3 regions of the Kribbella sp. CA-293567 genome follow, and region 1 is predicted to be linked to each of the others. Evidence: riboswitches for the same ligand, from Rfam matches in the RefSeq annotation. Region 1 holds a riboswitch; each other region holds the start of a gene.
The links. A riboswitch is a leader RNA that binds a small molecule or an ion and turns the genes downstream of it on or off. The one in region 1 is predicted to bind cobalamin.
Positions count from the first base shown of each region.

Region 2: another riboswitch for cobalamin. It lies ahead of OX958_RS33550 (ABC transporter substrate-binding protein); the one in region 1 lies ahead of OX958_RS12380 (ribonucleoside-diphosphate reductase subunit alpha).
Region 3: another riboswitch for cobalamin. It lies ahead of OX958_RS20390 (VWA domain-containing protein); the one in region 1 lies ahead of OX958_RS12380 (ribonucleoside-diphosphate reductase subunit alpha).

Region 1 is NZ_CP114065.1:2,577,742-2,582,018, forward strand. Features, by position in the region: gene OX958_RS12380 (ribonucleoside-diphosphate reductase subunit alpha) at 1-2,386, opposite strand, end outside; cobalamin riboswitch at 2,578-2,699, opposite strand; gene OX958_RS12385 (multidrug transporter) at 2,787-3,293, shown strand; gene OX958_RS12390 (DinB family protein) at 3,551-4,132, opposite strand.
Region 2 is NZ_CP114065.1:7,221,016-7,225,292, forward strand. Features, by position in the region: gene OX958_RS33540 (FecCD family ABC transporter permease) at 1-385, opposite strand, end outside; gene OX958_RS33545 (FecCD family ABC transporter permease) at 382-1,404, opposite strand; gene OX958_RS33550 (ABC transporter substrate-binding protein) at 1,401-2,420, opposite strand; cobalamin riboswitch at 2,443-2,626, opposite strand; gene OX958_RS33555 (hypothetical protein) at 2,695-3,666, opposite strand; gene OX958_RS33560 (MFS transporter) at 3,678-4,277, opposite strand, start outside.
Region 3 is NZ_CP114065.1:4,442,670-4,446,946, reverse strand. Features, by position in the region: gene cobN (cobaltochelatase subunit CobN) at 1-1,055, shown strand, start outside; gene surE (5'/3'-nucleotidase SurE) at 1,099-1,854, shown strand; cobalamin riboswitch at 2,210-2,352, shown strand; gene OX958_RS20390 (VWA domain-containing protein) at 2,424-4,277, shown strand, end outside.

The DNA.
Region 1 (4,277 bases):
ACTCACCGGACATGTTCGACTTCACGAACAGGTTGCGGTAGATCGGCTCGATCGACTGGCTGACCCCACAGATGTTGGAGATGGTCGCGGTCGGGGCGATCGCCAGCACGTTGGAGTTGCGCATGCCGTCGCGCAGCACCTTGCCCCGCAGCGCATCCCAGTCGAGCCGCCGGCCGGTGTCGACGGTCAGATCTCCGTTGCGCGCGCTCCGGAGGAGTTCGAGCGAGTCGATCGGCAGGATGCCCTGGCTCCACAGCGAGCCCTCGTAGGTCTGGTAGCGGCCACGCTCGGCCGCCAGGTCGCTCGACGCCTCGATCGCGTGGTAGCTGATCTGCTCCATCGAGCTGTCCGCGAAGTCGACGGCAGCGTCGGAGGAGTAGGGGATCCGTAGCTTGAACAGCGCGTCGGCGAAGCCCATCAGGCCGAGACCGACCGGGCGGTGCCGCTGGTTGGCGCGCTCCGACTCCGGCGTGGTGTAGAAGTTCACGTCGATCACGTTGTCGAGCATCCGGACGGCCGTCTTGACGGTGTCGCGGATCAGCGCGCTGTCGATTCCAGGGTCGAGGCTGGATCGATCGGTGAGGTGTGCGACCAGGTTGACCGAGCCCAGGTTGCAGACGGCCGTCTCGTCGACGGTGGTGTTCAGGGTGATCTCGGTGCACAGGTTCGACGAGTGCACGACGCCGTCGTGCTGCTGCGGCGAGCGCAGATTGCAAGCGTCCTTGAAGGTGATCCAGGGGTGACCGGTCTCGAACAGCACGGTCAGCATCCGGCGCCACAGGTCGACGGCCCTGACCCGGCGGAACACCCGGATCTCGCCACGATCGGCGGCAGCCTCGTAGTTCTCGTACGCCGTCGCGAAGGCCGCGCCGTACAGGTCGTGCAGATCCGGGACCTCGTCGGGGGAGAAGAGCGTCCAGTCTCCGCCGGCCTCGACCCGCTGCAGGAACAGGTCGGGCACCCAGTTCGCGGTGTTCATGTCGTGCGTACGGCGACGCTCGTCACCGGTGTTCTTGCGCAGGTCGAGGAACTCCTCGATGTCCAGGTGCCAGGTCTCGAGGTACGCGCAGACCGCTCCCTTGCGCTTACCGCCCTGGTTGACCGCGATGGCGGTGTCGTTGGCGATCTTGAGGAACGGTACGACGCCCTGCGACTCGCCGTTGGTGCCGCGGATCTTGGCGCCGATGCCGCGGACCGGGGTCCAGTCGTTGCCGAGACCACCGGAGTACTTGGCCAGCAGCGCGTTGTTGCGGATGCCGGCGAAGATGCCGGCCAGGTCGTCGTCGACCGTGGTCAGGAAGCAGGACGAGAGTTGCGGGCGGGTCGTACCGGAGTTGAACAGGGTCGGCGTGGACGACAGGAACCGGAACGAGCTGAGCAGTTCGTAGAACTCGATCGCGCGCTCTTCGCGGTGCTCCTCCTTGAGCGCGATGCCCATCGCGACCCGGAGGAAGAACGCCTGCGGCAACTCGAAACGGATCTTGTCGATGTGCAGCAGATAGCGGTCGTAGAGCGTCTGCAGACCGAGGAAGGCGAAGTCCAGGTCGCGCTCCGGCTTGATCGCCGCGGCCAGCTTGGCGAGGTCGAAGGTGGCCAGTTCGGGATCGAGCAGCCCGGCCTCGATCCCGGTCCGGATGTACTGCGGGAAGTAGTCGACGTACGCCGTGGCCATGTCGGCCTGACTGGCCTGCCGTGGTTCGCCGTGCACCCGGCCGAGCGTCTCGCGACGGATCTGGTCGAGCAGCAGACGCGAGGCGGCGAAGCTGTACTCCGGCTCCGTTTCGACATAGCCGCGAGCCGCCATCACCAGAGCCAGCTCGACCTCGTGCTGTGCGATGCCGTCGTAGCAGCAGCCCAGGGTCTCGTCGAGGATCAGTTCGGCGTCGACCGAGTCGAGGCCCGCCGCTGCCTCGGCGACGATGACGCGCAGCCGGTCGAGGTCGAGGGGAGCAGTGCTGCCGTCGGCCGCGCGGACGGTGATGACCGGCTGGATGCTGAGCTCGGCCGCGTCTTCCGGCGTACGGGCCCTGGTTCGCTCTTCGCGGTACAGCACATAGGCGCGAGCGACCTGGTGCTCACCAGCTCGCATCAGCGCCAGCTCGACCTGGTCCTGGATGTCCTCGACCTGGACGCTGCGCCGGGCGTCACCCCGGCTGGTCAGCGCCTCGACCACGCGGGTCGTGAGGTCGGCGATCAGGTCGCGGACGCGGTGGCTGTTGCCGGCGTCGGCGCCCTCGACGGCCAGGAAGGCCTTGCTGAGCGCGACCGAGATCTTGGCCGGGTCGAAGGCGGTGCTGTTGCCGTCACGCCGTACGACGGTGAGCTGGTTCGGGGGTGCTGCCTGGTCGGTAGCCGACTGAGCTGTGCTGGCAGAAACGATGGTCACAAGCGCTCTCTCCACGCGAGTCTCTTGACGACCGGGACCCGGGCACAGCGCATGACGGGACGAGCGACGCAGATCGTCGAGGAGCCCACACTCCATCCGAGGGCTGCCCGCGCATCGCTGCACGCCAACCCGACGGTCTGCCGCTGTCTCGCCCTGCGACCCGCCCTCGAGGTCTCGGACAGCGCGTGCCGGCGGCACGCGCACCGGCCGCAGGTATTCGGGCTCACGGGCAGGATCCCCGCTTACCGCTGCGGGGCAGCCCCGGATTCACACCGGATTCCCCTGTCGGCCAACGGTGAGAACACTAGCGCCTGATCACCACATCTTGTGTCTCAGGTCGCCGCGTGTCGCAGATCTTGTGTTTTGTTGCGGCTGCGTCACTCTGCGGCAGACTGATCGCGTGAGGACTCCCAAGGCGGCCGTGCTGGCCCGGCTGCGGATGCTGGCCGGGTTCGAGCTGTTCGACATCGTGCTGTTCGGGTGGCTCGTCTTCGTCCTCCGGGCCGCTCCGGCCGCGCCTGCCAATCTCGCCGGCTTCACGCTTTTCGCTCTTCAGTTGGTGGTGGGGGCCTCGTACTGGCTGGTCAAGGGTCACCAGGTCCGGTCGGGGTTGACTGAGCCGCCCGGGATCGGGGTGTTCCGGTGGTTGCGGCTCGGTTGCGAACTGGGGTTGGTGTTCGGCTTGGTCGTGGTGGGGTTCGGAGTGCTTGCGGCGGACTCCTGGTCGGATTGGCTGCCCGGTGTGTTGCTGTTCGCGTTGGCAGTGGCGGAGTACGTCAACTACTTCCACTGGCAGTTGATGTACGACAACCGCGCCGACATCCGGCGGTTGGTGCGCACTGGCCGGCTGCGTCGGTCCCACCTGTACGCCGACCTGCTTGCTGACGGACGGAGAACCACTTCTTGAGCTGAACGCTCTGGCCAGGTGTGGGACCTGGCCACCAAGACACGCCCCGGAGCGGCGGGTCGGAGTTCTGTGCCTTGGTGGCCAGGCGATCGGGGCCGGCTCAGCCGGATCGGGTGGCCGGCCGGCTCGGGTGATCGGTGGTCGGCCGGCTCGGATGGTCGGGTGGTCGGGGTGGAGCCTGGCCGCCGAGACGCGCTCCTGTGCGGTGGGCGGAGCGGCCTCCGCCTCGGCGGCCAGGGGATCGGGGGAGTGTCGTGTCAGGCCGCCAGGGAGTGCAGATCCTGCAGCGTCATGATCTCGGAGCCGTGGTGGATGAGCTCGCGGTTCAGGCGCAGGACGACGTGGCCGAAGGGCTCGGCCGCATCGAGCTCGGTCGCCTGGCTCAAGCCGATGGTCATCGCCTCTTCCTCGCCCAGTTCGGCGATCGAGTCGCGCCAGGCGTCCACCCAGTGCGCCAGCCACGCCACCGCGTCCTGGGCGTTGCCGTGCAGCGTGATGTCGGCCCGCCCCTGTTGGCTGGACCCGAAGGTCCACTCCCAGCGCTCGAAGAACGTCTCGGTCAGATGCGCGATCAACCACGCGATCGTTCGCGGCCCACGGTGATCCGGCTCGTCGGGCCACTGCGCCACCCACTCACCCGACCCCAGCGACCTGAACCGCCCCGCGTACTGCCGGCGGACCACGGTCAGCGCCTCACTGCTCGGCCGCCAGAAGTACTCCTCGTCGGTCAGTGCCGCCAGCCGCCCCGACAACACCATCCAGCTGAAGCCGAGCTGCCCACGCACCATCGCCATCGCTGACGGCCGTTGCAAGATCTCCCAGTCGAACGGCTCCGGCATCACAGATCCTCACACTCCCCGATTTGGTCCAGCTCTCGAACGTATGTTCGAATTGTTCATCGAGAAAGCGAGGAAAGTCAATCAACCCAGCGTGTTGGTCGTGGCGCTGAAGGTATGGACCTGCTAACCGCTTCGACGCGCGCGT
Region 2 (4,277 bases), 3.0 Mb from region 1:
CCGGCAGCCAGCCGGAGCCGGCGCCGATCACGGTGATCACCAGCACCGCGGCCAGCGCGGCACCGGAGTTGATCCCGATCAGGTCGGGGCTGACCAGCGGGTTGCGCGCCAGCCGCTGGAAGACGGCACCGGAGACACCGAACGCGACGCCCACTCCGATTGCCACCAGCACTCGTGGCAGCCGGTTGTTGACCACGACGTCGGTCAGGATCAGCGATCCGTTGCCGGCCAGCGTGTCCAGCACCTTCGGCAGCGGGATCTCGTAGTCGCCGATCGTCAGCGACACCGCGCCGATCGCCGCCGTCGCCGTCAGCGCGACCACGGTCACCACGATGCTGGTCAGGTCGATCCGGGTGGAGACCGGCCCGATCCGCAGCGCCTTCACAGCTCGGCCAGCTTCCGTCGGCGGACCAGCGCGATGAACAGCGGCGCACCGATCAGCGCGGTGACGATGCCGACCTGCAGCTCGTCCGGCCGGGCGACGAACCGGCCGGCCACGTCGGCGAGCAGCAGCATCGTCGGAGCGAGGACCAGCGACCATGGCAGGATCCAGCGGTAGTCGGCGCCGACCAGCGCCCGAGCGACGTGCGGTACGGCGAGGCCGACGAACGCGATCGGTCCGGCCATCGCGGTCGCCGTACCGGCAAGCAGCACGATCGCCAGAGCGGCCAGGACGCGGACCACACCGACGCGGGTGCCGAGGCCGGCTGCCAGTTCCTCCCCGAGTGCGATCTGGTTCAGCGAACGGCCCAGCAACAGCGCCAAAACGGTGCCTATGGCAACGAATGGCAGGCTCTGGACGACGATCCCACCGGTCGCCAGGGTGAGTGACCCGACCACCCAGAACCGGAACTCGTTCAGCGCGGTGAGATCCAGCAGGGTGATCGCCGAGGTGACCGATCCGAGCAGCGCCGAGAACGCGGCACCGGCCAGTGCGAGCTTGACCGGAGTCGCGCCGCCCCGGCCGGCCGAACCGACCAGGTAGACCACGACCGTGGCCACCAGCGCGCCACCCATCGCGAACCAGACATAGCCGGTCAACGACTGGACGCCGAGCAGCCCGATCGCCGCCACGATCGCCAGTGCCGCTCCGGCGTTGACGCCGAGGATGCCCGGATCGGCCAGCGGATTGCGGGTGATGCCCTGCATCACGGCACCGGCCAGGCCCAGCGCCATTCCGGCCAGCACGCCGACGGCGGTCCGCGGGAACCGCAGGTAGCGGATCACCCGGTCCGTGTCGGAGCCGGTGAAGTCGGCTGCCGCGACATACACGTCGTGAGGCCCGAACCACTGGTTGCCGGCCAGCATCGACAGCAGCACGGCGACCAGCAGCACGGCGACCGCCACCAGCAGACCGGCGGTTCGGGAGCCACCGTGCCGCAGCAGGGCCGGCTCGGACCTCACTTGACCAGATCGGGGTGAATGATCCTGGCGATCAGCTCGGTCGACCCGGCGCCACGGACGCCGGCCGAGTGGTGGGCGAACAGCCACGGCACGACGCGCTTGTTCCGCACCGACTTCAAGTTGGCGAAGGCAGGGTTGGCCAGCAGTTTCTGTACGTCGGGCTGCACCTTCGCCTCGGTCAGGTCGGCCTCACAGCAGCCGCTGATCAGGACGTAGTCGGGATCACGCTTGATGAACTCCTCGACGCTGATCTTCACGTTCCGCTTCGAGGTGAGGTCGGCGAACGCGTTCACCCCACCGGCCTGTCGGATCAGCACCGTGCCGAAGTCCGGGCCGCCGGACACCGTCAGGCCACCGCCCTCGAGGCCGGGCCGGAGGATCGCCACGGTCGGCCGGTCCGCGCCCTTCACCTTCGCCTCCACCGCCGCGATCCGCTGCTGCTGGTCGGCGATCACGGCCTCGGCCTTCTCGCCGGCACCGAACAGCCTGCCGAGGTCGCGCAGATCGGCGTACACGTTGTCCATCGAGACCGTCGCCGGGTCGATCGCCTCGTCGCCCTTGCCGTCCGCGGTCGGGCAGAGCGGGCCGAAGATCCAGGTCTGGACACCGAGGTCCGCCAGGCTCTTGCGGGTGCCGAAACTGCCGTCGCTGCCGGCGCTGGCGAAGACGTCGTTGAAGCCGGAGAGCACGAAGTCCGGCTCCTGGCTGAGCAGTTCCTCGCGACTCGGCAGGTTCTGGTAGTACTTGCGGTCGCGCTGCGCCGCGGCGTACGCCGGCAGCACCTCCGCGTCCAGGTACGCCGTACCGACCAGGCGGTCGGAGATCCCCAGCGCGTGCGCCATCTCGATGGCCGGCTGGTACGCCGCGAACACCCGCTTCGGCGGGCCGTCGACGGTGACGTCGACCCCGCAGTTCTTCACCGTCACCGCATCGGCGGCAGGCCCCGCTTGCGCGGCAGCTCCGCTACAGCCGGTGACCAGGGACAGTACGACAACAGCAGCAGCCAGCGTTTTCACGCGCGCCTCCAGCACCTCGTGGACGGTGTGACACGCCGTGGCCGGTCTCCTGGCTGACGGGTACCGCATCCCTGGGCCTGACCTTCCCAGCCGACTTAGGCCAGTGGTCTCCGTCTCCGGATCACCCAGGAACATCCCGATCACAGTGGCGAGGGCCGCACCGGCATCACACCGGTTTCCCGAACACCACGACGCGGTAAAGGTAACCCACCTGCAACCTCGTCGCAGGAAGCGGCCCTGTCGTCCAGCCGGCACGGCTGCCGGCCGGGGCGCATCAGCGGGTGTAGAGGCCGGACATGGCGAGGGCGAAGGCGACCATGTCGTCCTTGTCGGCGGTGCCGGCCGGGAGGGGGACGAGGTCGACGATCTTGTCGGCGCCGACGCGGATGACGCCGCGGCCGCTGGCGGTGTCGATGTAACCCTCGTCGCCCAGCGGGACCGACTGGGAGGTCGCGGCCTTGCGGGTGGGGGCGATGACGGCTTCGGCGTCGGCCACTCGACGGACCGTGGAGTAGAGGACGCGGGTCCTGGTGATCCAGCCGCAGACGATGTCGCCCGCCTCGGTCTCACCGTCGCGGCGGATGGCCGCCTCGACGCCCATCGCGATCGCGGCGGACTTGGTGCCTCGCTCGCACTCCGGCCGGATGATCAGCGGCTCGCTGTCCGGCAACCCGTCGGCCTGCTGAGCCGCTTCCTCCCCCAGTACGACGTACTTCGCCAGCGTCGCGGGCGGTCCGCTGACCTTGAACAACTTGCCCTCCAGCAGGAACACCACGAACCGGCTGGTCCCGAAACCACCCTGGCCGATCGTCACCACCTTGGCAGCCTCGCCCTTGGTCGCCTCGTAGGCCTTCCGCGCCGCAGCGAGGTCTGCCGGGGTCGACGGGAAGACAGAGGTGCCGACTCGCAGTACGGGACCGCTGGCACTCGTGCTGAGCCTCAACTGGCACACGTCGTACGACGGGAACCCGAACTCCGCGGGCGCCGGCTTCAGCTGAATCTGTACGGCGGGGGCGGCCAGGGCGCTCTGCACGAGCGTCTGGTCCATTCGCGTGCACAGGGTGTCTGCCACCTTCGCGGTGGGCGGGCTGCTGGGCGTCTCGCTCGGCGTAGGTGTGGTCTCGGTCGGAGTCGTGCTGATGGAGACGAGTGGCGGCACGCTAGGAGCGGTCTCGCCGCCAGGACCGCCGCAGCCGGCCAGGAGCGCAGTACTGCCGAGCAGAGCTACTACCGAGCGGGTACGCATGGTGACAGAGCCTACGTCTTGGACCCAGGTCCTGGCTCGGTGCGAAGTTCGCGCTCGCGGACGGCGTGCTCGTCGGTGCGGGAGTCGTAACGCCAGAACTCGTTCAGCCAGACCGCCGTGCCGACCACCCCCACGACGCAGAGCGCTCCACCGCTGACGATCGCCGTCCGGACGCTGGTGGCGTCGGCCACCAGACCGGAGCGGGCCTGACCGCCGAGCGGCCCGAGGGAGTAGCCGAGCATCTCGATCCCGGCCAGCCGGCCGCGCATCTCGTCGGGGATGGTCTGGTTCCAGATCACCGACCGGAACAGCACCGAGATCATGTCGGCGCCCCCGGCGATCGCGAAGAAGCCGACCGCGAACCAGATGTTCGGCGCCAGCCCCGCGATGCCGACCGACGCGCCCCAGACCATGGTCGCGATCACCACCGCCCGGCCCTGGTGGTGCACGCGTCTGGCCCAGCCGCTGGTCAGGCTGGCGCACATCGCGCCGATCGCCTCGGCGCTGTAGAGCAGCCCCAGCAGCTTCGGTTCCTTCAGGATCTCGGTCGCGAAGGCCGGGAACAGCACGATCGGCATCGCCAGGAACATCCCGACCATGTCGACCAGATA
Region 3 (4,277 bases), 1.9 Mb from region 1:
GCCTGACCGTCTGGGGTACGTCCGCGATGCGCACCCAGGGCGACGACCTCGCCGAGGTGCTCTGGCTGCTGGGCTGCCGCCCGGTCTGGGACGAGGCTTCCCGCCGCGTCACCGGTTTCGAGGTCGTCCCGCTGACCGAGCTCGGCCGGCCGCGGGTCGACGTGACGATCCGGATCTCCGGCTTCTTCCGCGACGCCTTCCCGCACGTCGTCGCCCTGCTGGACGAGGCGGTCCGTACGGTGGCCGCCCTGGATGAAGATGCCGACAGCAACTACCTGCGCGCGCACGTCGACGCCGATGTTGCTGCGGGCAATGATTTGCGATCGTCCACCGCCCGCGTCTTCGGCTCCAAGCCGGGCTCCTACGGCGCCGGTCTGCTGCCGCTCGTCGACGCGCGGAACTGGCGCACCGACGCCGAACTGGCCGAGGTCTACGCGGTCTGGGGCGGCTATGCCTACGGCAAGGACCTCGACGGCGCCGAGGCCCGGCCGTCGATGGAACGCGCCTACGCCCGCATCCAGGTCGCGGCCAAGAACGCGGACACCCGTGAGCACGACATCATGGACTCCGACGACTACTTCCAGTACCACGGCGGCATGGTCGCGATGGTGCGGCACCTGACCGGTTCCAACCCGAAGGCCTACATCGGCGACTCCGCCGTACCGGCCCAGGTGAAGACCCGGACCCTGGAGGAGGAGACCAAGCGCGTCTTCCGGGCGCGGGTGGTGAACCCGCGCTGGATGGCGGCGATGCAGCGCCACGGGTACAAGGGCGCCTTCGAGATGGCGGCCACGGTGGACTACCTGTTCGGGTACGACGCCACGGCCGGGGTGGTCGACGACTGGATGTACGAGACGCTCACCACCGAGTACGTCGCCAACCCGGAGATCGCCGAGTTCTTCCGCAAGTCGAACCCCTGGGCGCGGCACGGGATCGCCGAGCGGCTGCTCGAAGCGGCCCAGCGCGGACTGTGGTCCGAGCCGAGCGCGGAAGCTCTCGAGACGCTGCGGACCGCCGTACTGGAAACCGAGGGGGACATCGAGGATCGCGGCTGATCGGACCGGCGCGGCGCCGCCCGGGGTGTGATTGGGTGGACACATGGCGTCCGAACAGCTCCGAGTCCTGGTCACCAACGACGACGGCTACGAGTCCCTGGGCATCCAGGCACTCGCGGCGGCCCTCGAGAAGGCCGGCCACTCGGTCCAGGTGGTGGCGCCGTGGGACGACCAGAGCGGCGTCGGTACTTCGCGCGCCGGGATGATCGGCCGCGCGGTCCGGTCGAAGGTCGGCGAGAACGGCTTCATCGGCATCGATGGAACGCCCGCGCTGGCAGTGACCCTGGCCCGGCTCGGCGCGTACGGTCCGTCCCCCGACATCGTGGTCTCCGGGATCAACAACGGGCACAACATCGGCCCGATCCTGCACTCCGGCACAGTGGCGGCCGCGCTGACCGCCTCGAGCCAGGGGTTGTCCGGACTCGCGATCAGCATCGATTCCGAGCAGCCGCAGTACGTCGAAACGGCCGGCCTGGTAGCAGCGGAAGCGCTCTCCTGGCTGCTGGAGCAGCCGGCCGGAACGGTCATCAACATCAACGTGCCCGACGTCCCGGTCAGCGAACTCAAGGGTGCACGCTGGGCCCGCCTGGTCGCGTACGACCGGTCCCGCCTGGTGCTGGAGAAGTCGCCGACAGGCGATCCAGTGGTCGGCCTGACGCTGCACGAGGCCCCCGGCGACACCGACACCGACGAGGCACTGCTGCTCGCGGGATACATCACGGTCACCCCGATCACCGGCGTCGGCGAACTCCCCGGCAACTCCGCCGCGGCACACCTGTCAACGGTCTTCACCAACTAGCGCTGCGGAGTAGCACCGCGGCCTGCTGCGTCGCGAGTCTGCCCAGGACGGCGACGGCTGGCACGAGCCGGAGCACATCGCCAAGCTGCTTCGTCGCGCGCTTCCCCAGGACGGCGTCGGCCAGCACGAGACGGGGTCCTGTCGTCGTTCGTGCTGGAACTGCTGGCGAGCATCTCGGTGATGCTCGCCGCGGTCGGTGTCGGGCTGGGGCACATCGTCGACTCGCTACATCGTTGACTTGCTCCATCGCGCGCCTGCCCAGGACGGCGTTGGCTGGTACGGGGATGGCGGTGTGCCCTTCGGCTGTCTGCCCGGTTCCCGGCGGCGCTCTACGGACTCCCCACCGAGTGGCCGGCAGACGATGTGGAATGATCGCCGGGACGCGCGTGGAGGAACACCGGTGACAGCCCTGTCGGGGCTGGATTCCGGGGCGGTCCCGCCACTGTGACCGGGCTCAGGCCCGGAAGCCAGGACATCCGCGATCGTCCGCCAGGGAGCGCTTCCGCGCGCCCGGCGTGCCAAGTGCCAAGGCGGGCGTGGACACCCGCGGGACGAAGGGAAGCACCGCCATGGGCTCTGCCCCGACCAGTTCGAACCACCAGCCGGCCCCGACCGGTTTCCCCTTCACCGCGGTGGTCGGGATGGACGATCTCCAACTCGCCCTGATCCTTGCCGCGATCTCCCCGGCGATCGGCGGCGTCCTGATCCGCGGCGAAAAGGGAACAGCGAAGTCCACCGCGGTCCGCGCGCTCACCGAGATCCTCCCGCCCGTCGAGGTCGTAGCAGCCTGCCGCTTCTCCTGCGACCCCGCCGCCCCCGACCCAACCTGCCCCGACGCCCCGCACCACCCACCCACCGCATCCCCCGCCGTTTCCTATGCCAACGCGGCTCCCGCGGCTTCCCTCGGCGGGGCGACTTCCGCGGCTCACGGCGTCGAGGCGGCTCCTACGGCTTCCACCGTCGAGGCAACTCCTGCCGCTCACACCCGTGACGCAACTCTTGCCGTTCCCACCGCAGAGGCGACTGCCGCTCACACCGCCGACGCAACTCCTGCGGCTCCCACCACCGACGCGGTTCCTACGGCTTCCACCGTCGACGCAATTCCCGCCGCTCGCATCGTCGCCGCGACTCCCGTCGTTCCCACCGCCGACGCGACTCGTGCCGCTCACGGCGCCGAGGCGGCTTCTGCGGCTTCCACCGCCAACGCGGCTTCTGCGCCTGACTCCGCCTCGGTGTCTATCCCCGCGGCAATCTCCCGCCCAGCGCGGCTGGTCGAACTTCCCGTAGGCGCCACCGAGGACCGCGTACTGGGTTCTCTCCATCTCGAGCGAGCGCTCTCCGAAGGTGTGACGGTCTACGAGCCCGGTCTGCTGGCCGCGGCGCACCGCGGGCTGCTGTACGTCGACGAGGTCAACCTGCTGCACGACCACCTGGTCGACGTACTGCTCGACGCCGCCGCGATGGGACGCGCGACCGTCGAGCGTGACGGGGTTTCGATCACCCACCCGGCGCGCTTCGTCCTGGTCGGCACCATGAACCCCGAAGAGGGCGAACTCCGCCCGCAGCTGCTGGACCGCTTCGGCCTCACCGTCGACGTCGTCGCCAGCCGCGACCCCGCCGTACGGGTCGAGGTGATGCGCGCCCGCCTCACCTACGAGGCCGACCCGGCCGCCTTCGTCACCAGGTACGCCGGTGCGCAGGCCGAGCTCTCCGAGCGCATCGTCAAGGCCCGGTCCCGCCTTGCCGACGTGATCCTCACCGACGCGGCGCTTCGCCAGATCGCCGAGATCTGCGCGTCCTTCGACGTCGACGGCATGCGCGCCGACCTGGTCACCGCCCGCACCGCGGTCGCCCACGCCGCCTGGTCCGGCCGGACGGTGGTCGAGGTCGAGGACGTCCGCGCCGCCGCCAAGCTCGCCCTGCCGCACCGCAAGCGCCGCAATCCCTTCGACGCGCCGGGCCTGGACGACGAGCAACTCGAGCAGGCGATCCAGAACAGCACCCCACCTGACGACGACCCGGACGGACCGGACGGCAACCCCGACGGCCCGGACGGTGGCGGCTCCGACAACGGTGGTGGCCCGGACAACGGCACCCAGGACGACGGCCCCCGCGACAACGGCTCCGACGGCAACGACCCGGCGAGCGAAAACAGCACCGACGACGCCACCGGCCCGCACCCCGACGCCGACCCCGCCAAACCGGGCAACCCAGGGAGCGCTCTCTCCGGCCCCGCGCCGACCGGCCAGGTCGCCGCCAGTTCCGAGCCCTACAAGGCTCGTCTCCTGAGCGTCCAGTCCGCCGGTGCAGGCGTCGCCGGACGCCGCTCGAGAGCGCTCACCGAGGTCGGCCGCGTGGTCGGCGACCGCGCGCGCGTGGGCCGCGAATCCGGCCGTCCCCATCTCCTCGCCACCATCCGCACC